Regions from separate parts of the Arthrobacter sp. AG1021 genome, predicted to be linked through region 3. Evidence: riboswitches for the same ligand, from Rfam matches in the RefSeq annotation. Region 3 holds a riboswitch; each other region holds the start of a gene.

The links. A riboswitch is a leader RNA that binds a small molecule or an ion and turns the genes downstream of it on or off. The one in region 3 is predicted to bind S-adenosylmethionine.
Region 1: another riboswitch for S-adenosylmethionine. It lies ahead of DFO58_RS15990 (flavin reductase family protein); the one in region 3 lies ahead of DFO58_RS12900 (hypothetical protein).
Region 2: another riboswitch for S-adenosylmethionine. It lies ahead of DFO58_RS14710 (ABC transporter substrate-binding protein); the one in region 3 lies ahead of DFO58_RS12900 (hypothetical protein).
Region 4: another riboswitch for S-adenosylmethionine. It lies ahead of DFO58_RS13465 (acyl-CoA dehydrogenase family protein); the one in region 3 lies ahead of DFO58_RS12900 (hypothetical protein).

Annotation. Positions count from the first base shown of each region.
Region 1 covers NZ_RBLB01000011.1:150,571-156,346, forward strand. The annotation lists gene DFO58_RS15975 (NAD(P)/FAD-dependent oxidoreductase) at 1-50, shown strand, start outside; gene DFO58_RS15980 (DMT family transporter) at 140-1,075, opposite strand; gene DFO58_RS15985 (XRE family transcriptional regulator) at 1,107-1,661, shown strand; SAM riboswitch class IV at 2,013-2,129, shown strand; gene DFO58_RS15990 (flavin reductase family protein) at 2,227-2,727, shown strand; gene dnaB (replicative DNA helicase) at 3,329-4,684, shown strand; gene DFO58_RS16000 (ZIP family zinc transporter) at 4,746-5,486, shown strand; gene DFO58_RS18600 (hypothetical protein) at 5,540-5,716, shown strand.
Region 2 covers NZ_RBLB01000010.1:242,710-248,485, forward strand. The annotation lists gene DFO58_RS14695 (ABC transporter ATP-binding protein) at 1-326, opposite strand, end outside; gene DFO58_RS14700 (ABC transporter permease) at 355-1,242, opposite strand; gene DFO58_RS14705 (ABC transporter permease) at 1,257-2,213, opposite strand; gene DFO58_RS14710 (ABC transporter substrate-binding protein) at 2,225-3,859, opposite strand; SAM riboswitch class I at 3,981-4,072, opposite strand; gene DFO58_RS14715 (biliverdin-producing heme oxygenase) at 4,485-5,153, shown strand; gene DFO58_RS14720 (SDR family oxidoreductase) at 5,248-5,776, shown strand, end outside.
Region 3 covers NZ_RBLB01000009.1:373,263-379,038, reverse strand. The annotation lists gene DFO58_RS12925 (hypothetical protein) at 1-191, shown strand, start outside; gene DFO58_RS12920 (APC family permease) at 298-1,614, opposite strand; gene DFO58_RS12915 (YetF domain-containing protein) at 1,611-2,066, opposite strand; gene DFO58_RS12910 (hypothetical protein) at 2,066-2,602, opposite strand; gene DFO58_RS12905 (4a-hydroxytetrahydrobiopterin dehydratase) at 2,784-3,434, shown strand; SAM riboswitch class IV at 3,584-3,697, shown strand; gene DFO58_RS12900 (hypothetical protein) at 3,751-4,311, shown strand; gene DFO58_RS12895 (ATP-binding protein) at 4,335-5,273, opposite strand; gene DFO58_RS18540 (hypothetical protein) at 5,352-5,528, opposite strand; gene DFO58_RS12890 (hypothetical protein) at 5,559-5,776, opposite strand, start outside.
Region 4 covers NZ_RBLB01000009.1:497,571-503,346, reverse strand. The annotation lists gene DFO58_RS13480 (sugar diacid recognition domain-containing protein) at 302-1,378, shown strand; gene DFO58_RS13475 (glycerate kinase) at 1,388-2,554, shown strand; gene DFO58_RS13470 (alpha/beta hydrolase) at 2,663-3,496, shown strand; SAM riboswitch class I at 3,689-3,779, shown strand; gene DFO58_RS13465 (acyl-CoA dehydrogenase family protein) at 3,831-5,036, shown strand; gene DFO58_RS13460 (acyl-CoA dehydrogenase family protein) at 5,086-5,776, shown strand, end outside.

The sequences.
Region 1 (5,776 bases), on a different contig from region 3:
GGTTGGACACTCCGGTGTACGCGCTCGCCGAAAGCTTCCACCGGCTCTGACGCGTGGATGCGTTTGGAGGGTCCTCGGCCCGCCCGGTTCGATGGTGCGACCGGGCGGGCCGAGGGCTGCGTGCCAAAGGTCTGCGGGCTTATTCGGTCAGGGCGTCCTGATTCGGAGCCTGAGCCTGATCCCGTGTCGTGTCCTCCGGTCTCGGTCGGATCTCGCTGAGCAACGTCCCGGCCACGATGACCGCCGCGCCGAGCAACGCCAAGGCAGGCATCCGGTCACCGGCCATGCGGCCGAAGATTCCGGCCCAGACCGGTTCCCCGGCATAGATAATGGTGGCCCGGGCGGGGGAGACGGACTTCTGCGCCCAGTTCATGGTCGCCTGGATCAGGAAACTTGCGGCTCCCAGGCCAATGGCAGGGGCGGCCCAGAGCCAGGAGAACTCGGGGACGGATTCACCGGCTGCCGGCATGGCGGAGAATCCGAGGCCGCCGGCAACAAGCAGCTGGATGACGGTGACCCTGCCCAGGTTGACCTTGCCGGCGTAGAAGCCAATCAACAGGATTTCTGCGGCCATAGGCAGGGTGCTCGCCAAGGTTGCGATCTCTCCAGGGCCCAAGCCCAGACTGACGGCACCCGGTCCAGCCAGCAGCAGTAGTCCGACAAAGGCGAGACCCGCCCCGAGCAAAACCATCGTGTGGGGGCGCTGGCGAAAGACCAGCCATTGCAACAGCGGAACCATCGGCACGTACAGCGCTGTCAGGAACGCCGAAGTGCTGCTATTGATGGTTTGAAGCCCTTGGGTCTGCAGCCCATAACCCAGGAAGATCATCACGCCGATGGCCGTTCCGGCCCATAACTCCCTGCCGGTGATCCTGCAGAGCGACTTCGAGAAAATGGCCGCGGCGACCAAGCCTGCGATGACAAATCGGACGCCGACAAAGAACATCGGTCCGCTGTGGCGCATGGCCAAGTGAATCAGCAGGAAAGTTCCGCCCCAGACGGACGTGATGGTAAGGAGGGCGGCTTCTTGCCTGCTGAGTGAAAAATTTTCCCGTATGGCAGAAATGTGCACCATTCTGCACATCATATAGTGCAGAATAGTGCACATGCAAGATTCCAGTGACTCTCCGGTTCTCCGCAACGTTGGATCCAATCTCCGCGACTTCCGAAAACGCGCGGGACTGAGCCAGGCAATTCTTGCGCAGCGCTCGGGGGTCAGCCGACGCACGATCATCAACCTCGAAGCCGGCGAGGCGAATATCAGCCTGGCGGGACTCGACCAATTGGCGGAAGCGCTGGGAATTCGCTTCGTTGATCTGGTGACCGCGCCTACTGCGGCCCGTTCCGAAATCAATGAACTGGCGTGGAAGGGGAGTAGTCCGCAGAGTCGGGCGATGCTGCTGGGGTCGGCCCCCGCCAGCGAAGAGGTGCAATTGTGGACGTGGGTGCTTGCGCCCGGCGAACGATATGACGCCCAGCCCGATCCCCAAGGCTGGTCGGAAATGATCTTGGTAGTTCACGGCAAGCTGCTCATTGAGTTCGCCTCGACGGTCCTGGACCTGAACGCGGGGGAACATGCAACCTACCCCAGTTCGCAGTCCTATTCCTACGTGAATGCCGGCGCGGAACCGGTGAAGTTCGTTCGAAACGTCATTTCGTGACGGGCGGGCTGGCCGCCAGCGCGGCGGTACTTCTGACGGAAGCGTCGCTGTGGACCGCCCGGGGGTATCCGGGGAGTCGGGTTCTGCAAGTCTGTGGGGGCTTGGGCGACGCTTGCCCTCGGCATGGCAGATGTACGAAGCCAGCGGCTTGATTGCCTTGGCCCGCTACATTCTTTGAAATCAAACCGCACAAGTTGGCTGGAGATGCGTGCAAAATGACTGAAACTTCCGAATAAAAGGATGATCGAAACACGGAAATTACCGAAGAAGTCGAACAATTTCTTGAATATTGCGATTTGAGAAGTGAAATGTTTGACCGTGCGGCGTAACGAGCAATATGGTTTTAACCAGAATCAAGAGCGTCAGCTATAAGCCCTGGCTTGCTGGCCGGCAACCCTCTCAACGGTAGTGGGGTGCTCCAGGTGAGGATTCGGTCCCACGCAAGAACGCGTGGCACAAGTACCGCACATCGAGTGTGCAAACATCTGGCAGCGCGCAGAAGTGAACTCCACGGGCTGTTGCCGGACGTTCCCGCTCGTTGGGCACGACCCGAAGGAATCGAGCCATGTCTTTGAATCAGGATCTTGACCCGCTGACCCTGCGCAAGGTTTTCGCGCAGCACCCATCAGGCGTCGCCGCACTCTGCGCCGTCATTGACGGGGAGAAAACCGGCCTCGTCGCGTCGTCCTTTACCGTCGGAGTATCGCTGGAGCCAGCCCTGGTCATGTTCGCGGTGCAGAAAACCTCCAACACCTGGCCCAAGCTGCGTGCCGCGGAGCGTATCGGCGTCTCGGTGCTCAGCGAGCGCAACGACGGGATTTGCGGGCAGATCGCCTCAAAGCACGGCGACCGCTTTGCCGGCGTAGATACCCATGAGACTGAGCAAGCCGCCCTGTTCATCCAGGAATCCACCCTCTGGCTGGAGACCTCGATCTACAACGAAGTGGAAGCCGGCGACCATTGGGTGATCTTCCTGGAGGTCCACGGTCATGACTTCTCCAACCATTCCCCGCAGATCTTCCACGATTCGCGATTTCACTCACTGCCAGTGCCCGAACTCGTTTAACTGACATCACCAGACGCTGCGGCGCGAAGGGTCATCCTTCGCGCCGCAGCGGTTTTAAATCCAAACCGCGCGGCTTCGGGCCCTGATGCCCGGTTTCCGTGGACCGCGGCTCGCCGACGTGTGGATTTCCGCAGCTCATCACGCAATTATGACGGGGTCGCTATCCACAGCACTATCCACAGCTTTGTGGATAGCCTGTTGATTGGGGTTGATAACTTGTGAAAAACGCCTTGATTCCGGGAATCAGGCTGTTGATAACGTCTACGGAGCTTGTGTGCAGTGGAAAAAATTAATTCTCTATCCACAGCTGTGAAAACGTAAAAACCCAAGTCAAGTGTTAATATCTGCCATTTAAGTGGGGTAATCCACAGGATTATCCCCACGTAGTGAACAGGGGAGTCCACAGGAGGTGGTGGGTTATCCACATATTCTGTGGATATCAGGGTTTACCTCTGTTAATAACCCACCTAGTGTTGGCACTGGGAAAGACTATCCACAAGGCCTCCGGGCCCAGCTGTCGGTTGGTGCTGACACGATGGACAGTTGCCGATATGGCAAAAGTGGTTTCCCGGCGGGTACATAGGGGATGGAAGTGTCTGTAATGAGTGCAGAGCCGATCTACGAAGAGCGAGCATCGGATGCGGGGCGCAAGCCGCCGCAGGATATCGAAGCCGAGATGTCGGTTCTTGGCGGCATGATGCTCTCCAAGGACGCGATTGCCGATGTCGTCGAAGTCCTTCGCGGCACCGACTTCTACCGTCCCGCCCATGAAGCAATCTACGAGGCGGTCATTGACCTGTACGGCCGCGGTGAGCCCGCGGATGCCGTGACCGTGGCCGACCTGCTGACCAAGCGCAACGAGATCGCTCGCGTCGGCGGAGCCGCCTACCTGCACAATCTGATCCAGCAGGTGCCGACCGCCGCGAACGCCGGCTACTACGCGGAAATCGTGCGCGAACGCGCCGTGCTGCGCCGCCTGGTGGACGCCGGAACCCGTATCGTCCAGATGGGCTACTCGCCCGACGGCGAGGTGGATGCCATCGTCAACGAGGCGCAGGCCGAGGTCTACAAGGTTTCCGAGAACCGCGGCAGCGAAGACTACGTGCGGCTGTCCGAAATCATCGAGGGTACCGTCGACGAGATCGAGAACGCCGCCAACGCCGGCGACGGCATCACCGGCGTGCCCACCGGCTTCTACGAGTTCGACGAGCTGACCCAGGGCCTGAAGGGCGGCCAGATGATCATCATCGCGGCCCGTCCCGCCGTGGGCAAGTCGACGTTCGCGCTGGACTTCGCCCGTTCCGCGGCCATCAAGCACAACATGGCCACCGTGTTCTTCTCCCTGGAAATGGGCCGCAACGAGATCGCAATGCGCCTGCTCTCGGCGGAAGCATCCATCCAGCTGCAGGACCTGCGCAAGGGCTCGGTGGAGGACGCGCAGTGGACCAAGATCGCGACCACCATGGGCCGGCTGAACGAGGCCCCGCTGTTCATCGACGATTCGCCGAACATGTCCATGATGGAAATCCGCGCCAAGTGCCGACGCCTGAAGCAGCGCAACGAGTTGCGCATGATCATCCTCGACTACCTGCAGCTGATGAGTTCGGGCAAGCGTGTGGAATCGCGCCAGCAGGAAGTCTCCGAGTTCTCGCGTAACCTCAAGCTGCTGGCCAAGGAGCTCGACGTGCCGCTGATTGCGCTGTCGCAGCTGAACCGTGGTTCCGAGCAGCGTACCGATAAGCGGCCCATGGTCTCGGACCTTCGCGAATCGGGCTCGATCGAGCAGGACGCCGACATGGTCATCCTGCTGCACCGCGACGATGTGTACGACAAGGAGAACCGTCCGGGCGAAGCCGACGTGATCATCGCGAAGCACCGTGCAGGTCCCACCAAGACCATCACCGTGGCATTCCAGGGACATTACTCGCGCTTCAGCAACATGTCCTCGGAAGGGTAGCCCCGGCCGGCATTTCCAGGGCACCTACTGGGTTGGCTGACCGCCAACTATAGTGGGTGTCATGTTCGTCTCCCTCCACGCGTTGCTCTGGGGAACCGTGGCCGGATCAGCGCTGCTGATCGGGGCCGTAGCGGCCTGGTGGCTGCGAATTCCCCGGGTCTGGGTCTGCGCCGTCATGGCGTTCGGCGCCGGCGTGCTGGTCAGCGCGCTGAGCTTCGAGTTGGTGCTGGAGGCCTTCACCATGGGCGGGCTGGCGGCCACGGCTGCCGGGGTCGCTGCCGGCGCCCTGCTCTACTTCGGCGCCAACGCGCTGCTGGCCAGGCGCAGCCGCAAGAGAAACCGCACCCAGGCAGGCAGCTCCGGATCCTCCTCCGGATCAGCCATCGCCGTCGGCGCGCTGATCGACGGCATCCCGGAATCCGTGGCGCTGGGCCTGGGGCTTGTCGCGGGAGCCAGCGTGAATCCGACCATGCTGATCGCCATTTTCGTCTCCAACATTCCCGAGGGGCTGGCTAGTTCGGCGGGCATGAAGGCCTCCGGGCGCAGTGGCCGGTCGATCTTCGCCCTGTGGGGCTCGATCGTGCTGGCCAGCGGCCTGGCCGCCTTCATCGGGGCGATTGCCTTGGAGGGCATGCCTGCCGAGGTCCTGGCCTTCACCACCGCCGTGGCCGCGGGAGGCATCCTCACGATGATCGCCGACACCATGATTCCCGAGGCCTACGCGGTGGACCACGACTACACCGGACTGCTGGTCACCGCCGGATTCCTCAGCGCCTTTTCGCTGCACGCACTGGGCGGATAGCCGCCGATCCCACGGGTGGACTGAAGCCGCCGCGGTTCTGCGAGAATGATTCCATGCCCCTGAACAACAGCTCTCGCACCGGTGCGCCCGGCGTCGAGACCATCTACGCGCCGCAGTACCTGTCCACGACCCTGGGCATGTTCACCCTGGTGTTCCTGGTCGCGTTCGAGGCCATGGCGGTGACCACTGTTACTGCGCGTTATGTGTGGTTCGCAATCTTGCAATCATGAACCGATAAAGCATGCACACGTTTAATCACATTGCAACGATGCGATTCTCGTTACGGAGCA
Region 2 (5,776 bases), on a different contig from region 3:
ACCGGGTCCAGGGAGGCGCCCGGGTCCTGCGGCACCAGCCCGATGCCTGCCCCGCGGATCTTGCGCCATTCGTGCACGTTCAACGTGGTCACTTCGGTGCCGCCAAAGCGCACGCTGCCGGTGCTTTTGGTGCCCTGGGGCAGCAAACCGATCAGGGACTTGGTCAGCGTCGACTTGCCGGAGCCGGATTCGCCGACGATGGCAACGATCTGCCCGCCGGGAATCTGGAGGTTGATGTTGTCCGCGGCGATGGTTCCCTGCGCGTACTGAACCGTGAGGTCTTCAATCCGGATCACCGGATTGGCGGTATTCTGTGGGGCATTCATGGATCTCTCCTTTCAACCGGGTACGGCGCTAGAAGCGGAAGGCTTTGTTGACGGCTCGCCCCAAGGTGGCCATCAGCATCACTGCGGCAACGATGACCAGGCCGGGAAGGGTGGTGAGCCACCAGGCGACAGAAAGGTACTGCCGTCCCTCGGAGATCAGCAGACCCCACTCCGGGGTCGGCGGCGGGGAACCGAAGCCGAGGAAACCGAGCCCCGAGATCGCCAGGATTGCCGCGCCGAGGTCAACGGCCAGCAGCGAGAGCACTGGCCCGATCACGTGTGGAATGATATGTCGGCGCAGAACGGTGAAGTATCCGCCCCCGCTCATCAGCGCGGCCTGCACGAAGTCCCGGGAACGGACCCGGAGCACCTCGGTGCGCACCAGCCGTGCGAAGGCCGCAATGGAAGCGATCCCGACACCGAGTCCCAGCGACAGCGGGCCGGGTTCGGTCGCGGTCACCAGGATCAGGGCGATCAGGAACGCCGGGACTGCCAGGATGACATCCACCAGGCGCATGGCTGCGCTATCGGCAAACCTGCCGGCGGTTCCGGCAAGCAGCCCGAGGATCGAACCGACAATGCTGCCGATCAGGCAGGCAAGCCCCGCGGTGAGCAGCGTCTGCCGGGTTCCGTACACAACTCGGGAGAAGACATCGCGTCCCAGGTGATCGGTGCCGAACAGGTGCTCGGAGCTTGGAGCCAGGAGCTTGTCCGCCGGCACTCCGGTGATCGGGTCGTGGCCGGTGAACAGCGAGGGAACCAAGGCCCACAACAGCACGATGGCCAGCGGAACCAGGACCCACCACCGCGCCAGCCGGCGCCGCGCCGCGGAGGATCCCGAGGTCCGCGCAACCGGCTGTTCGGAAGCGGCCAGGGGTGCGGCGGTCGTATCGACGTTGTCTGCCAGAAGGCTCATGGACTTTTCCTTCCCTAGGCCGCAAGCGCGCGGGGCGAACCGGAGCGGGCGGTGATGATACGCGGATCGAGCTTCGGATGGATGAGGTCAACCAGCAGGTTGACTGTTGTGAACACGACGGCGGTCAGCAGGACCAGCCCCTGGACCAGCGGGATGTCCTGGACGGTGACCGACTGGAGAATCAGCTGGCCCAACCCTGCACGGGCGAAAACGGTTTCGGTGATCACCGACCCGGCAAGCAGCGTTCCGATGGTGATGCCGGCAATGGACAGCGCGGCGGGCGCGGCGTTCTTCAGCGTATGGCGGTAGAAAATCCACGATTCGCTGGCGCCCTTGGCCCGCAGCACGTCCACGAATGGCTGGGTGTTGACTTCCTGCACGCTCTTGATGAGCACCTGGGCGATGGGTGCGCTCAAATGCACCGCCAGCACGAAAATCGGCACCGCCAGAGAGAGGAACGAATCGTCCGGGAACAGCGACATCACGCCGAGCTGGACCGCCAGCAGCTGCAGCAGCACCAGCCCAAGCCAGAAGACCGGGATGGAAACCATGAGCGGCGGAAGATTCAGCAGCAGGTTGCGCAGCTTGGCGCCGCGGGCCAGGCTGGCCGCGGCCGTGAGCGCCACAGCGAAAACGACCGCGACAACGAAGGCCGAGCCTGCCAGCACCAGCGTTGAACCGGCGACTTCGCCGATGCGGGCGGATACTTCAGAGCCGCTGGACAGGGAGTATCCCAGATCTCCGCGCAGCAGACCGAGCAGCTGGGAGAAGTACTGGACAATGACCGGTTGGTCGTACCCGTAGTACTCCTTCATCTGCGCGATAGTCGCCGGATCAGCTGCCGAGTCCGAGTTCAGGAAAATCGTCACCGGGTCGTTGGGAAGCGACTGAACTGCGATGAATACCGCGGTGTAGGCAAGCCAGATCACCAGCAGGGCCTGGCCTACGCGCTTGGCAATGTATCCGCCCATGGCTTCGACTCCTAGCCTTCGCTCTTCCAAGCGCCCTGGAAGATCGGGGCGGTACCGGAGGTGAACTCGACGTGGGCTGACTTGTTCGCGCCGTAAACCTGGACTTCGTCCCACAGTACGAGCGTCAGGGCCTTGTCCAGCACCAGTGCACGCTGTTCTTCCTCGACCAGCTTCAGATGCTCTTCTTCGCTGGTTGCCGCCTGTTCCTTGGCGAAGAGCTTGTTCAGTTCCTCGTCGGAGTTCAGGGTCTGGGTATTGTTGGCCGGCGCGTACACCGGGCCGAGGCCGCCGAGGGCGAACTGGCGGGTGCCGAAGAATTCGACCTTGTCGTCGACCAGTGCGTTGACCAGGAAGGTGTTGTCGGCCGCGCGGTTGACCAGCTTCACGCCAAGGTCGCGCCACTGCTGCTCGATCAATTCGAAGGCCGGCTTGATGACAACCGAGTTGTTCGAGGTGGCCACCGTGATTTCCAGCTTTTCGCCGTCCTTCTCACGGATGCCGTCGGCGCCGACCTTCCAGCCTGCTTCGTCCAGGAGCTGCTTTGATTTCTCCGGGTTGTAGGCGATTTCAGAGGACAGGTCGACGAAACCCGGGGCCTTGTGGTTCAAGATCGATCCCGCCACGACGTAGCTGTCGGACAGCACGGTGTCCTTGATGGCTTGGCGGTCGATTCCGACCTGTAGCGCCTGGCGGACCTTGGCGTCCGCCAGCTTGCCGGAGCCGATGCGCACTGCTGCCTGGTTCGTGGTCAGGTCCACTCCCTGCGCGGCGAAGACCTGGCCGCCGTTGGCTGCCAGTACCTGCTCGTCCACCGGCTGCAGACCTCGGACCAGGTCGACCTGGCCCGACTGGGCGGCGCCGGCGCGGCTTGCGACTTCAGGCAGGTACTTGACCACGAGGGAGTCAAGGTATGCGTCGCCCTGGTTCGGGGCGGTTTCCGGGGCCCAGGCGTAGTCATCGCGGCTGGTGAACACCACTTCTTCGTCCGGCTTTTCCGATTCGAAGACAAACGGGCCGGAACCGACGATCTTGGCGATGGCTGACTGGCCTGCATTGTCCAGCTTCAAGGTCTTCGGGGAGACCAGGCCTGCGGCGACCGAAGAAGTAGCGCGCAGGAAGTTGGCGTCGGGACGCTTCAGCGTCACCTTCACCTGGTTCTCCCCCACGACCTCGGCCGACTTGTAGGCGCCGAAGTCCACGTTTGGAGCGATCTGTGCATCCTTGATGCCCAGACCCAGCGCGTCAAGATTCAGCTTAACCGCTTCGGCATCAAGCGCGGATCCATCCGAAAAAGTCACTCCGTCGCGAATGGTGAAGGTGAATTCCGTCTGCTCCTTGTTCGCCTTGAAATCCTTGGCAATCCAGCCCACCAGCTTGCCGGATTCAACGTCGAAGTAGGTCAGGCGGTCAAGGACCGAGTTCAGCACGTTGGCCTTCTCGTAGAAGCGCGCTGCCTGGGTCTGCCAGTTGTTGATCGGGGTGACCTCGGCGAAGGTGAAGGTGCCGCCTTCAACCGGTTCGCCGGAGGCGGTCGGGGCGCCTTCCGCTGGGGCGGCAGTTGTCGAGTTTCCGCCGCAGGCAGTCAGCGTCAGGCCTAGGACGGTGACAAGGGCCGCTGCTTTCAAGCTCAGGTGCGAAGTACGCATCTTCGTGTGTTCCTCTCGGTGTTGGACCCGAGGATTACGCCTGATGTTCAACGATCCGCTTGTAGCGAGTTCGAGGGAAGGCAGAGATCTCCCCTTGAAGGACCGTTGCGAAATCTAGCAATCTCCATCGGTCCTGGCCTTAGCACCGCTCCCGATGTCGGGTGGTTGCTGCGACGTCAACGAGCCAGGTCTCTCAGTCGCTCTGGATGGTGTGGTGTCCAATTTCTTGAACAATTTCAGTGTCGAACACGGAGTTGAATATGACCAAGCGTGACGTAAGTAAAACGTCATGAAACCCAGCAACGGTTATCAACGCTCTTGAAACGAGTCATTTTGCACGTCACAAAGCGTCTTGTGACGATTCTTGTCGACAGCTCTGACAAATTCTTGACTCGGCACCAGGAAGCAAGATCTGTTGCGGCTCCATGGATGAAGGAGCTGGTTGGACAAAATCGCGATATCAGCGACCACGGCCCGCCCTTCCCAAGCCGATGCGTCCGCCGTCCGGTGAACACGGAAATCACCGTCTCCTGCAGAATGGAACAACCCTCGATTGAAACCGGAAATTAGGTTAGCCTTAATAAAAAATTTCGCCATTCCAATCGCGCTAAGAAAGACGGGCAACATGAGCGCCACCGACGCAACACAGTTTTCCGCCCGGCTTCGCAGCGTCACCCAGGAAGATCACCACGCCGCAGAATCCAGCGACTTCATCACCACGCTGATGGGCGGGGAACGCTCGGCACGCGACTACATGTTGCTGATTGCCCAGTACCACTACATCTACGGTGCGTTGGAAGAAGAAGTCCGGGTGCTTGCCGCGGATCCGGAACTTGGCGAAATCTTGGACGCGGCACTTGAACGCAGTAGGCAGATTGCAAAAGACCTGGATGTCCTGCTGCCGGCCCACGGGTTGAAGGAGATCCCAGCGGCGTTGCCGGCCACCGAGGCCTACGTTGCGGCAATCCGCGCCTCGGCGGCGGAACCGGCGCGCCTCGTCGCCCACCACTACCTGCGCTATCTGGGAGACCTGTCCGGCGGCCTAGCCATCGGAAAGCTCGTATCCCGCCACTATTCCATTCCCGATGAAGCATTGAACATGTGGAAGTTCGAGGCCATCGACAAGCCAAAAATCTACAAGGATTCCTACCGCGACAAACTCGATGTTTTCGGGGCGAACACCTCGCATGCCGAAGCGGTGCTGGACGAGGCGAAGCGCGGGTTCCAGTGGAACAAGTCGATCTTTGAGGACCTGCTGAAGGCAAGCGCCAGCGAGCTGAGCGCCGCATCCTAGGTTTTCGGAAGTTCTGCACTGACCTGCCACCGGCCGCGGGAATGCCTTCGGCCGGCACGTCGTTGGCAACGGTAACCGTCAACGGAGGAAACTCATGAAGATCGCAGTCGCCGGAGCTACCGGAAAACTCGGCACCCTTGTTATCGATGCGCTGTTATCCCGGGGCGCCCCAGCGGGCAGCCTGGTCGCGCTCGGCAGGTCCCCGCAGAAACTCGCCGCCTTGGCAGCCGCGGGCGTGGAGACCCGCGTCGCCGACTACAACGCAGCGCACACGCTCGTCGCGGCCCTCGAAGGCGTCGACAGGCTGCTGCTGATTTCCGGCAGCGACGTGGGACACCGGATCCCGCAGCACGAGAACATCATCAATGCCGCCCGTCGTGTTAACGTCTCGATGATCGCCTACACATCCATCGCCAATGCGCGCACCGGAGCGCTGAAGCTGGCCGCCGAACACGTGGCCACCGAGGACCTGCTGGCGGCCTCCGGGATCCCCTATGTCCTGCTGCGCAACGGCTGGTACATCGAGAACTACACGGACCAGCTCATGGGCTACCTCAATAGCGGGGTCATCCTCGGCACGGCGGGCGAGGGAAAAATCAGCGCCGCCACCCGCGCGGACTTCG
Region 3 (5,776 bases):
CGGACCGGATCCTGGATGAAAGCGACGCTGACCCCTTGCAGCTGAACCCGGAAACGCTGCTTCCCGAGCCGCTGGATGAAGATCGCGCGGTCGAGCCCGACGACGAAGCCGATGACGCAGCGGATATCGGTCTTGACGACGAGCGCCGGGTGAACCTCCCCGACCAGCGTGAGAGTCCCGACCAGCTCTGAACATTGACCTCAAGCGGCCGCGGGCCTTGCGGATGGCAATCCATCCGCAAGGCCCGCGGCTTTCCTCGACGTTCCGCGAGGCCGCCGCCCGTGGCTGCGACGCGGCCTAGGCGGGGCGCTTCGCAGACCGGGAGGTGATCCAGCGGGTTGCGAAATACAGGACCGCACCCAAGGCGAGCAACGCGAGCCCGCGTAGCCAGATCCCGCCATCCTGCTGGACGAGCAGCACAGCGCAGGAAGCCAGCGCGAGATACGGAATGATGATCGGAGCCCGGAAATGCCGGTGCTCCACGCGGTCCCGCCGCAGCACGATGACGGCAAGATTGGTGCTGGTGAACACGAAGAGCAGCAGCAGCACGACGGTCTTGGCCAAGGTCGCCAGATCACCGGTCAGCGTCAATAGCATGGCGATCGCCGTGGTTCCGATGATCGCCACCCACGGGGTGCGGCGATGCGGCAGGACGCGCCCCAGGACAGGCGGCAGCAGCCCCTGCTCCGCCATCCCGAATGCCAGCCGGCTAGACATGATCATGGTCAGCAAAGCGCCATTGGCCACCGCCACCAGCGCTACCAGGCTGAACAGCCAGCTGGGGATCCCGACCCCGGTGGCCTGCACGACATCCAGCAAGGGGCTGGTAGATCCTGCCAGCTCCTTGGGATCCATGGCGATCGAGGTGAGCACGCCAAGCGCCAAGTAGACCACTCCGGCGGTGAGCAGTGCGGCAAACAGCGCCCGGGGGTAGACCCGCGGCACGTCCACGACTTCCTCCGCGACGTTGGCGGAGACCTCGAATCCGACAAAAGAGTAGTAGGCCAACAGCGAGCCCGCGAAGATCGCGGCAACCGGCGTGGTGTCTTCGGGGAACTGGGCCAGACGTGACGCGTCCCCGTTGCCGCCGCCCAGGAATATGGCCGCCACGACGATCACCAGCAGCAATCCCGACAGCTCGATTGCCGTCATCCCGACATTCGCCCGCACCGATTCCTTGATGCCGCGGGCATTCAGCAGCGCGACCAAACCCAGGAAGGCTATTGCAACAGGAATGGTGGGTGCATCGAAGAACACCGAAAGATAATCCCCGGCAAACGCAATGCTCAAACCCGCCGCACTGGTGACGCCGGCCGCCAGCATGGAGAAGCCGACAAGGAAGGACACCACAGGTTTCTTGTAGGCCCGCTCGGCGAAAATGGCCGCACCGCCTGCCTTGGGATATTTCGTGACCAGCTCCGCATAGGAGGTGGCCGTGAGCAGCGCCAGGATCAAGGCGACGAGCAACGGGGCCCAAATGGCTCCGCCTGCTTCCGCGGCCACCTCACCCACCAGCGCGTACACGCCGGCTCCCAGGATGTCGCCGAGGATGAACAGGTACAGCAGGGGGCCGGTGATGCCCTTCTTCAGCTTGCTTTCGGTATTGACGCTCATGGCTTGGCCTCCGCTTCCTTGGTGAAGAAGGAGACCTTTCCGCTGGACTCCAGGATGGCGAGCCTGATCGAGCTGTATTCCTCGATCCCCGCCTGGCGTGCCAGCATGCTCAGCTCGTCGAGGCCGATGCGTTCCCCGCTCAATGCCCGCCGGTCGATCACGCCGTCACGCACGAGCACGATGGGCCGGCCCAGGGTGAGTTTTCCGATCCTGGGCCAGCGCATATTGGCATAGGACAGGACCACTGCCAGGACGATCATGGTGAGGGCGGCCAATAGGCTCCCGGTCAGCGACCGGTCTTCCATGGTGATGCCCTGCTGCACCAGGTCCCCGAGGACGACGAACAGAATCAACTCGAACGAGCTCAGCTCGCCCAGGGTTGAACGGCCCGCGGCGCGGGTCACCAGCCACAGGACCACGAAGGCGATGGCGGCGCGAATGACAATTTCCATTAGGGAACCCTCCAAGTGGTGAACGGTACGTTGACGGTGGAATCGCCGATTTCGACCTCGAGCTTCCCGTCGGTGCGCAAATCCCACTGGTCAGAGGCCCGGCCGGTGATGCGAACCAGCATTCGCGTGGCCCCGGGCTGGGTAGCAACCTCGAATTCCACCGCACCGGTCGCGTCGGAACTTTGCGATTCCGGGTCCGGGAAGACCGCGAAGTCCTCGAAGAACAACAGGTAGTCCTCGGTAAGGCGCACCTTATAGGTATCGGGCAGCGGTTCGTCGGAACTGACAAGTATTTCCAGCTCGACCTCATTGCCTGCCCGCGCCACCAACGGGTGGCGCACGTGGACTTGCACACCATCCTCGGACCGGTCGGTGCTGGACTCCACATCGAACGCTCCAAGCGCCGCGGCCGCTACGATGGCTGCGACGATGAGGATGCTGATCCGGCTCACGATGCGTCGCGTGCGGTGAGCAGTCTCGTCAATGACATCGTCCAACGTTGAATCAGAGACCTTGGCGTTGTGAATATTAGTCATCAAAACTCCTTGTGCCCATATTTGCCGAGATTAGCCGCGGCCGGTGCCGCTCTCCACGGAAGACCGATGTTCACAGCAGTTATCCAGTACGCCGCAACCGTCCGTTGTTTCTGGCAGTCTGCGCAGGTCCATTGAACTTCGCCCCCTCGGGTGGAAAGGTTGCCGGAGAAAGGAGAAACGCATGCCTGCACAGGACGTAATTGCCCAAGACCAGCTCAACGAATACCTCCAGGGGATGCCGCAGTGGCGGGAGATCCCCGGAGCCATTGCCGCGGTCTTCGAGACCAAGACCTCCGCGGCCGCGATCGAGCTTTTCAGCGATATCGCAAGCGCCGCAGAGATGGACAACCACCACCCCGACGTGGACTGGCGCTACAACCGCGTGTTCGTGACAACCACCTCCCATGACGCCGGCGGCCAGGTCACCACCCGCGACATTGCGCTGGCCAGCAAGATCTCCGAGCGGGCCGCGGCCCTCGGGGCCAAACCCCGCGTCGACCTGATCCGCGCAGTGGAGATTGCCATCGACACCGACAAGCCCCAGGAAATCGCGGAGCAATGGGCCGCCGGGCTTGGGTACAAGTCGTTGGACGACGGCAGCATCGCCGATCCCCACGGTCGCGGCCCGGCGATCTGGTTCCAGAAAACCGACACTCCCAATACGAACCGGCTGCACCTGGACGTGTGGGTTCCGTATTCGGAAAGCGGTCCGGTGCTCACGAAGCTGGAAGAAGTTGGCGCCCACTCCGACGCCGATGCCGCGCCGTCCTTCACCGTCATCACCGACGCCCAGGGCAATCGCTTCTGCATCTGCACCGAGGCCGACCGCTAGCACCGAGCGAACTGCAGTCAAAGGTGGACTTGTCCACCAGAATCGATGGCTGATCCGGTGTCCGTACCTGCGAAGGCATGGGCACCGGATCTGCTGTATCCTGCGCTGCGCCCATACTGTCGGTAGCTGCGGGTTAGGCTGGATTCCAAGTTCAAGAGCTGCGACGCAAAGTACCTGGCTGGTCGCACGGCAACCCTCCTCATCGAGCGGGGTGCCCCAGGGGAAGAACCGACCCGGACAAAAATCCCGGGTAAGTCGGTGGGCCAGTCCGGCACAATAGGTGCCCGGCCGGCTCCCTGAGCAGGAGCGAACAAAGATGCAAAACCAAGAATTCTCGATTGACCATCCAGAAGGCACCCTGCAGGAACGGCTGTGGAACAGCGTGGTCATGGACTACCCATTTTTCGGAGGACGTCCGGTCGAGCAGTCGGCTTACCGGCAGGCAACCCGCAGCGGGGAATTCGCCAGCGGCAAGCTCAGCGAGACGCCGGAACACCTGCAGAACTACATCCTCCGCTGGATCGCCGCAGGCTTCACACCTGAACTGTATTGGGCCGTCAGTTCGGGAATCAGGGAAGCAGCAGCGCACGCACGTCGGCGTTGCAAGAGTCCGGAGGACCTGCTTCGCCTCGAAGATCGGATGAGACGGCTGGGCATCTTGGCGCCTAACCCGAGGGCAGGGCAACTCTACAAGGAACTGCAACGCGATGAGCGGGGTGGGGCGGTTCTGGTTGACCGCTGCTACCCGGCGCATGTTGTGCAGCTGGAACCGGAGGAATGGGCGGAGTTTCCGCAACGGTTGCTCTTCGGCCGGCCATCTGCCGCGCTTCAGCAGTTTATTTACGGTGACCCGCTCCATCAAGGGATCACCAACTGAATCGCCCCACGGCAGGAACGCCTTCAGGCGGCAACGATGCGGTGCGCTGGCGCAGCAGGGGGATATTCCTCCCCGGCAAGGAGGAAGGCGCAGCCTACAACCCCCCTGCTGCCGCCGACCTGTTCAGCTTCCGGATCTTGTTCAAATCCGCTGGGCGCTTCGTAGCTTCCCGCCATCCCGGGGAACCATCCGAAGGATGCGTCTTCGCTGAATTCTTCCGCCTCGTCAAGATCCGGGTCGCTGGTTCCCCCGAGGAAGTTTCGCGTGAGAGTGGCCGCATCGCCCATAAGCTCCGGGGCGGCTTCGAGCAGATGGGCGTCACCCGGAGCCTGGCCCGCGACTGCGGCGTTGAGGATGGATCGGCGAACCAATTCCCTGGTGAACGAGGCAGTCGTTCCATCGACCAGGTGCGCAAGCTGTTGCACGGTGTCGGAGCTGGGCTTCAGCTTGGCTGCATATAGTTCGAGCAGGGCAATACGTCCTTCGAGATCCGGGCGTGGAATCTCCACTGCAAGATCGATGCGCCCGGGGCGCTGCACCAAGGCGCGCTCCAGGGAATCCACGCGGTTCGTGGTCAGCAGGAAGGTGACGTCCGCGTCCGGTTCCAGGCCGTCCATGGTGTCGAGGACTTCGAAAAGCAGCGGCTGGGGGCCGTGGCTGAAGCTGCGGTCTTCGGCGATCAGGTCACAATCTTCCAGCACGACGATCGATGGCTGCAGCGCCCGCGCCATCGCGGCGGCTTGGTAGATGTAGGCCAACGAATCGCCGTTGAGCAGGATAACAGTGTGGTCTTCAGCCGCCGAGGCCAGATACCTGACGGTGTGGGTTTTCCCGGTGCCCGGCGAGCCGTAGAGCAGGACACCGCGTTTGAGATGCGCATCGAGCGCAGTTAGAACATCGCGGTGGGTTCCGACGCCGAGGACTTGTTCCTCAATGCGTTCACGCAGGCCGTCGGGCAGCACGAGCTGTTCGCGCGGGAAGGGTTCGCGCCGGTGGAAGGCGACTCCGGCGTTCGATTCCTGGTACTCGTTGCCCTTGAACTAGATGACCTGGCCCTTGAAGATGCTCGAGGTGCGCAACCCGTTGCGAAATTCCTTGAGGAATGCGTCGGTCACCTGTTCGTCGGGGGACAGGATCTCCAATGCAGCTTCGGGCTTCCCGTACTCCGGATTGGCCTTCCGGATCAAAACTGCCAGCGGGCTGGAGTGGTAATGCAAGAGGTGGATTCCCAGTGTCAGGAACCGACGCTACTGGTCCGGGCCCACAGCAAGTGAAGCGTAGGAAGGCTCACCCACAATACCCATGTGGTTCTCCGGCATCAGCAGATCGGCCAAGTCCGAATGGTATCTTTGCTGCCCGGCGATACCGACGATCTTGGCGGAGGGATCGTTGCCGGCAATGCGGTCAAGAATGATATTGGCATCCGCGAGCCGGTGGGAACCGAATGACTCGGTGATCAGCGGAA
Region 4 (5,776 bases), 120 kb from region 3:
CCGTGCGCAACGGAGCCAGACTTACATCATCACTCGCACCTTTGAGGAAGGTAACTTCCATTTTAGGGAGCAAGGCTATGCCTCGGCTTTGCCCGAGCCCGGCGCAGGCAAAGAGTCTGCATCAGCCATGGGACGCAGGAAAGTGAAAACTCCCGCCGGCTGAAGCCGGCGGGAGTTTACGATCATCACTCGCACCTCAAGGAGGTGTGTACGACATTACTGCCCGACTCTGTGCAGAAGCTTGGCTCAGCCTCCACGTTGTCAAAAGACGCGTGGTCAGATGGTGGGTAGACTACCAAGCATGGCGCAGAAGGCAACAGGAAAACTCACCCACACGGTGGCGCTGCGTGTTGTCCAAACCATCGCCCCGCGCGTCGACTACCCGCTGAACATCATGGACGAGCGCGGGATCATCATCGCTTCGTCCGACCCTAAACGGTTGGGGAACCCGCATCCGGACGCGCTCAGGGCCCTGTCGGAGAACCGCACAATTGTCACCGCCCAGGCCGACCCGGTGTCCGGGCAGCTGCCGGGCGTCAACGTGCCACTTTATGCGGACGGCATCGTGCAGGGTGTCGTGGGGGTGACAGGGGCACCGCAGGAGGTTGCGTCGCTGGCCCAGCTGATTTCGCTGACCGTGCAGCTGCTGCTTACCCAGCACGAGGAGCATGTCCGAAGCACGGTGCGCGCCACCCAGATTAGTGACATGCTCTCCGGACTTGTGTCGGGATCCGCGAGCGACGAAGCCTTGGCTGAGCAGCTCGAGCAGCTGGGCTTGAGCGCGCCATGGTCGCTGAGCCTGCTGCTCGACGAGGACGGGCCTGAGCAGTACGAAGCAGCATTGACGATTAACAATGCCCGATGGGTGCTGTCCTCCGGTCCAATCGAGGATCCTGCTTCTGCCCGCGCGATCCTCGGGCCCCCTCGGACACAGCCCAGCGACCTTCTGGTCGACGCCGAGAACCTGCGGACCCTGGGCGCGGTGCCCGCGCTGGTTCCGGCTGCCGGACTTCGCGAGCTCTGGAACGAGGACATGGCGCTGTCGGCGGCCAGAGCACCGGAAGCGTACTGCCGTTCGCTGGCCCGGCGCACGGCCCAGATCAGTGCGGAGCATGCGTTCACGCTGCTGGCGCTGGCCGCCAGTTCGACGCAGTCCGAAGCCATCGCAAGGCTCACGGTCCACCGCAATACGCTGATCCAACGAATGGACCGGATCAAGCAGGTCACCGGCAGCGACCCGCGGGTTCCCGGCGAGCTGATGGCCTTGCTCAACTCCATCTACGCCCGGGTCCGGCTGGGCGAAATGCACATATTCCAGTATTCGAAGCAGCTGAAGTATGGGCTTCGGCCTATAGGACTTGTGGAGGAATCTCCATAGGGTTAATGCATGACCTCAACACCGAACTCTTCGCCGGCCACTGGGTTGCAAATCGCCGTGGTGCCGGATTCCTTCAAAGGCAGCGCTCGCGCCAGCGAGGTCGCCGAAGCCATCAGGACCGGATTCCTCGCAGGTGCCGGCAGCCTGGGCCGTGAAATCTCCGTGACCGCGGTGCCCTTCGCCGACGGAGGCGAGGGAACCCTGGAAGCGCTGATCGACGCGTGGGGCACCGAACCGGTTCCGGTGCAAACCGCTGATGCCTTAGGCAGACCGGTGCAATCACGGCTGGGGCTGTCTGCCGACGGGAAGATCGCGGTGGTCGAAGCAGCCGAAGCAGCCGGCCTGCCGCAGGTCGCCGATGCGCCGCGCCAGCCGCTGTCGGCCACCACCTACGGGCTCGGCGCGCTGGTATCCAAGGCGCTGGACCTCGGGGCCGAGCAAATCATCCTCTGCCTGGGCGGCTCCGCGACCACCGACGGCGGCACCGGTTTGCTTTCCGCTCTGGGCGCCAAGTTCCTCGACGCCGACGGCAACCAGCTGCAATCGGGAGGCGGCCCGTTGAACGAGCTACACAGCATCGATGTCAGCGGGCTGGATCCGCGCGCCGCCGGGGTAGTGTGGCAGATCGCTTGCGATGTCACCAACCCGCTATTGGGCGAGAACGGCGCCGCAGCGATCTTCGGGCCGCAAAAGGGTGCTTCCCTGAAGGATGTCGCAACCCTCGACGCCGGGCTGGGCCGGCTGGCCGATGTGCTGGAAACCGCCACCGGCCGGGTGCTGCGCGACCGAGAAGGCATGGGCGCCGCCGGAGGCCTGGCCTTCAGCCTGGGCAGCTACTTCGCGGTCGACCTGGTCCCCGGGTGGGAGCTGGTCGCCCGGGTGCTGGACGCCCACCGCATCATGGGCGGCGCGGATCTGGTCATCACCGGCGAGGGCCGGCTGGACTCGCAGTCCCTGCAGGGCAAGGTGGTATCCGGGGTACTGCAGGCCGCCGGGGGAGACGTTATCGTGATCGCCGGATCGGTCAGCCTGGAAGACCAGGTTTTGGCCGACGCCGGAATCCTCGCGGCCTACTCGATCGCTCCGGGCCCGGCGAGTTTGGCCGAGCTGTCCGCCGACGCGCTGAAGCTGCTGGAGCGCACCGCGTTCAGCGTCGCACGGACCTACCTGCGCTGAAGCGCTCGCTGTCGCTTTGCGCAAAACCCTTGCCACCGTCGAGGACCGATGCCTAGCGTGGGAGGCAGCGCGGCAACCGCCGCGACCTTCGTCGGAGAAAGGGCCAGCATGGCAACCGTGAAAGTCGGAGAAGAGAACACCACCGATATCGAGCTGTACTACGAGGACCACGGCTCCGGGCAGCCGGTGGTGCTGATCCACGGCTACCCGCTGGACGGATCCTCCTGGGAGCTGCAGACCGCGACGCTGCTCGGCGCCGGCTACCGCGTCATCACCTACGACCGCCGCGGCTTCGGCAAGAGCTCCAAGGCGGCCGTCGGCTACGACTACGACACCTTCGCCGCCGACCTGCACACGCTGCTGGAAACGCTTGACGTGAAGGACGCAGTGCTGGTGGGCTTCTCCATGGGCACCGGCGAGGTAGCCCGCTACCTTTCCACCTACGGCTCGGCCCGCGTCGCGAAGGCCGCCTTCCTCGGCTCGCTGGAACCGTTCATCCTGCAGACCGATGACAACCCCGAGGGTGTGCCGCAGGATGCGCTGGACCCGATGGCCGAGGCCGCCAAAACCGACCGCTACGCGTTCTTCAGCAGCTTCTTCGAGAACTTCTTCAACACCGAGACCTTCCTGGGCAACCGGCTGAGCGAAGAGGCGCTGGCCGCGAACAAGGCCCTGGCCTATGCCGCCTCGCCCTACGCCTCGGTCGCGGCCCAGTACACCTGGACCACCGACTTCCGCGCCGACATCCCGAAGATCGACGTGCCCGCGCTGATCGTGCACGGCACCGCCGACCGGATCCTGCCCGTGGACGTCACCGGCCGGCGCTTCGCCGAGGCGCTGCCCGCCGCCGAGTACCACGAGGTGGATGGCGCCCCGCACGGGCTGCTGTGGACCCACGCCAAGGAGGTCAACGACCTGCTGCTCGGCTTCCTCTCCCGCTAGCCGCAGGGCCCGCCGGGCCCGGGCACTGCGTGCGCCAATATGACGTCGTGCGACGGCTGGATGCTGCCGCGCGCCGTCGCGATCTGGGCCCGGCGCGGGTTCCAAACTCCCAATATGACGCAGTTTTGCGGTGCGTTCCGCCGCGTGACGGGGCGGTTCCCTCCGGCTTCGGCGGCGTGCTTGAATCGGTGCACACCATCCAGAGCGGCTGAGAGACCTGGCTCCGCGACGCCGCAGCAAGCCTGTAATCCGCAGGGAGTGCTAACGCCAGGTTCGATGGAGCCCGGGCCGCGTCCCGGTATCCCTCGGAAGTCCAATTCCAAGGAGCCCGATCATGACCGTCACCGCATTGCCCCGCGTCCCGTACACCGGCACCGCCAGCCAGGCCGAACTGGAGCGCTGGCGCGCCGTCGCCCGCCAGGTTGCCGGCACCCTGGCCGCCGACGCGCTGGCCCGCGACCGCGCCAACAAGCAGCCCTTCGCCGAGGTGCAGCTGCTGCGCGAGGCAGGGTTGCTGGAATTGCTGGTCCCGGCCGAGTTCGGCGGCGCCGGCGGGCACTTCGAGACTGCCTTCGAGGTCATCCGCATCCTGGCCGCCGCCGACGGGTCGATCTCCCAGCTGCTGGCCTACCACTACATCAACCAGTCGGGCATCGCCTTCTACGCCCCGGCCGAGGCGCAGGCCGACTGGTGGCGGCGCACCGTGGCGGGAAGCTGGCTGTGGGGCGACTCGGTCAACCCGGTGGACCCGAACCTGGTGCTGACCCGCGAGGGCGATGGCTACCGGCTGAACGGGGCCAAGCGCTTCTCCACCGGCTCCGGGGTGGGCGAGGTCATCGTCGTCAACGCGGAGGTCGAAGGCAGCGGCGAGCTGCTGGCCTTCGTGGTCCCGCGCGAGGCCGAAGGACTGCGCATCGTCGACGACTGGGACTATCTGGGCCAGCGGCTGAGCGCCTCGAACTCGCTGGTGTACCGCAACGTGCGCATCGAGCCGTCCGACGTGCTGGGCCCGGTCACCGACGAGCCGGTGGCCACCCTGCTCACCCCGGGCATCCAGCTGGCCTTCGCGAACTTCTACCTGGGCATCGCGGAGGGCGCGCTGGCGCGGGGCCGGCAGATCCTGCTGGGGCGCACCAACGCCTGGTTCCTCTCGCAGGCCGAAACCTATTCGCAGGACGTCGTCTTCCAGCGCACCGTGGGGGAGCTGAAGGCCCGCACTGCCGCGGTGGCCGCGCTGGCGGAGAAGCTGGGCCGCCGCTTCGATCAGGTGCTGGGCGGGGCAGTCAGCCAGCCGCAGCGCGCCGAGTTGGCGGTGGCGATCGCGGAGCTGAAGGTCGTGGCCAGCGAGGCCGGCGTGGAGGTCGCCAACCGCATCTTCGAGGTCACCGGATCCTCCTCCACCAAGAGCGACGTCGGGCTTGACCTGTTCTGGCGCAACGTGCGCACGCACTCGCTGCACGACCCGGTGGACTACAAGAAGATCGAGGTCGGCGCCTACTTCCTGCGCGGCGAATCGCAGCCGCTCTCGCTGTACACCTAGACACTGGACGCCTACGCCACCCTGCCTGCAACACCGATTGGAACACCAGATGACTGTCCTGTCCACATCTCGCCTGGCCTGGCTGCGTGAACGCTTCGCCCCGCACTTCCAGGCCATCGCCGACGGCGCCGCCGACCGCGACCGCACCGGCGAACTGCCCTACCGCGAGGTCGCCGACCTCGCCGCCGCCGGTTTCGGCGCGATCCGCGTGCCCGTCTCCCACGGCGGCGCCGGCGCCACCCTGCCCGAGCTGTTCGAACTGCTCACCGACCTGGCCGCCGCCGACTCCAACATCGCCCAGGCGCTGCGCGCGCACTTCGCGTTCGTGGAGGACCGGCTGGTCGCCGCCCCGGGTCCGGCGCGCGATACCTGGCTGGCCCGCTTCGCCGCCGGCCAGCTGGTCGGCAACTCCTGGACCGAGGTCGGAGCGGTGACAGTGGGCGAGGTGGCCACCAAGGTCAGCCCGGACGGTTCCGGCGGCTTCACGATCACCGGCGCCAAGTACTACTCCACCGGATCGATCTTCGCCGACTGGCTTGACACCTACGCGCAGCGCACCGACACCGGAACCCGCGTCATCGCCGCGGTCTCCCGGCACCAGCCGGGCGTGGAGCTGGCCGAGGACTGGGACGGCTTCGGCCAGCGCACCACCGGCACCGGCACCTCCACCTTCACCGGCGCGGCGGTGGAGGAGCTGATCGAGTTCGACACCCGCTTCAAGTACCAGACCGCGTTCTACC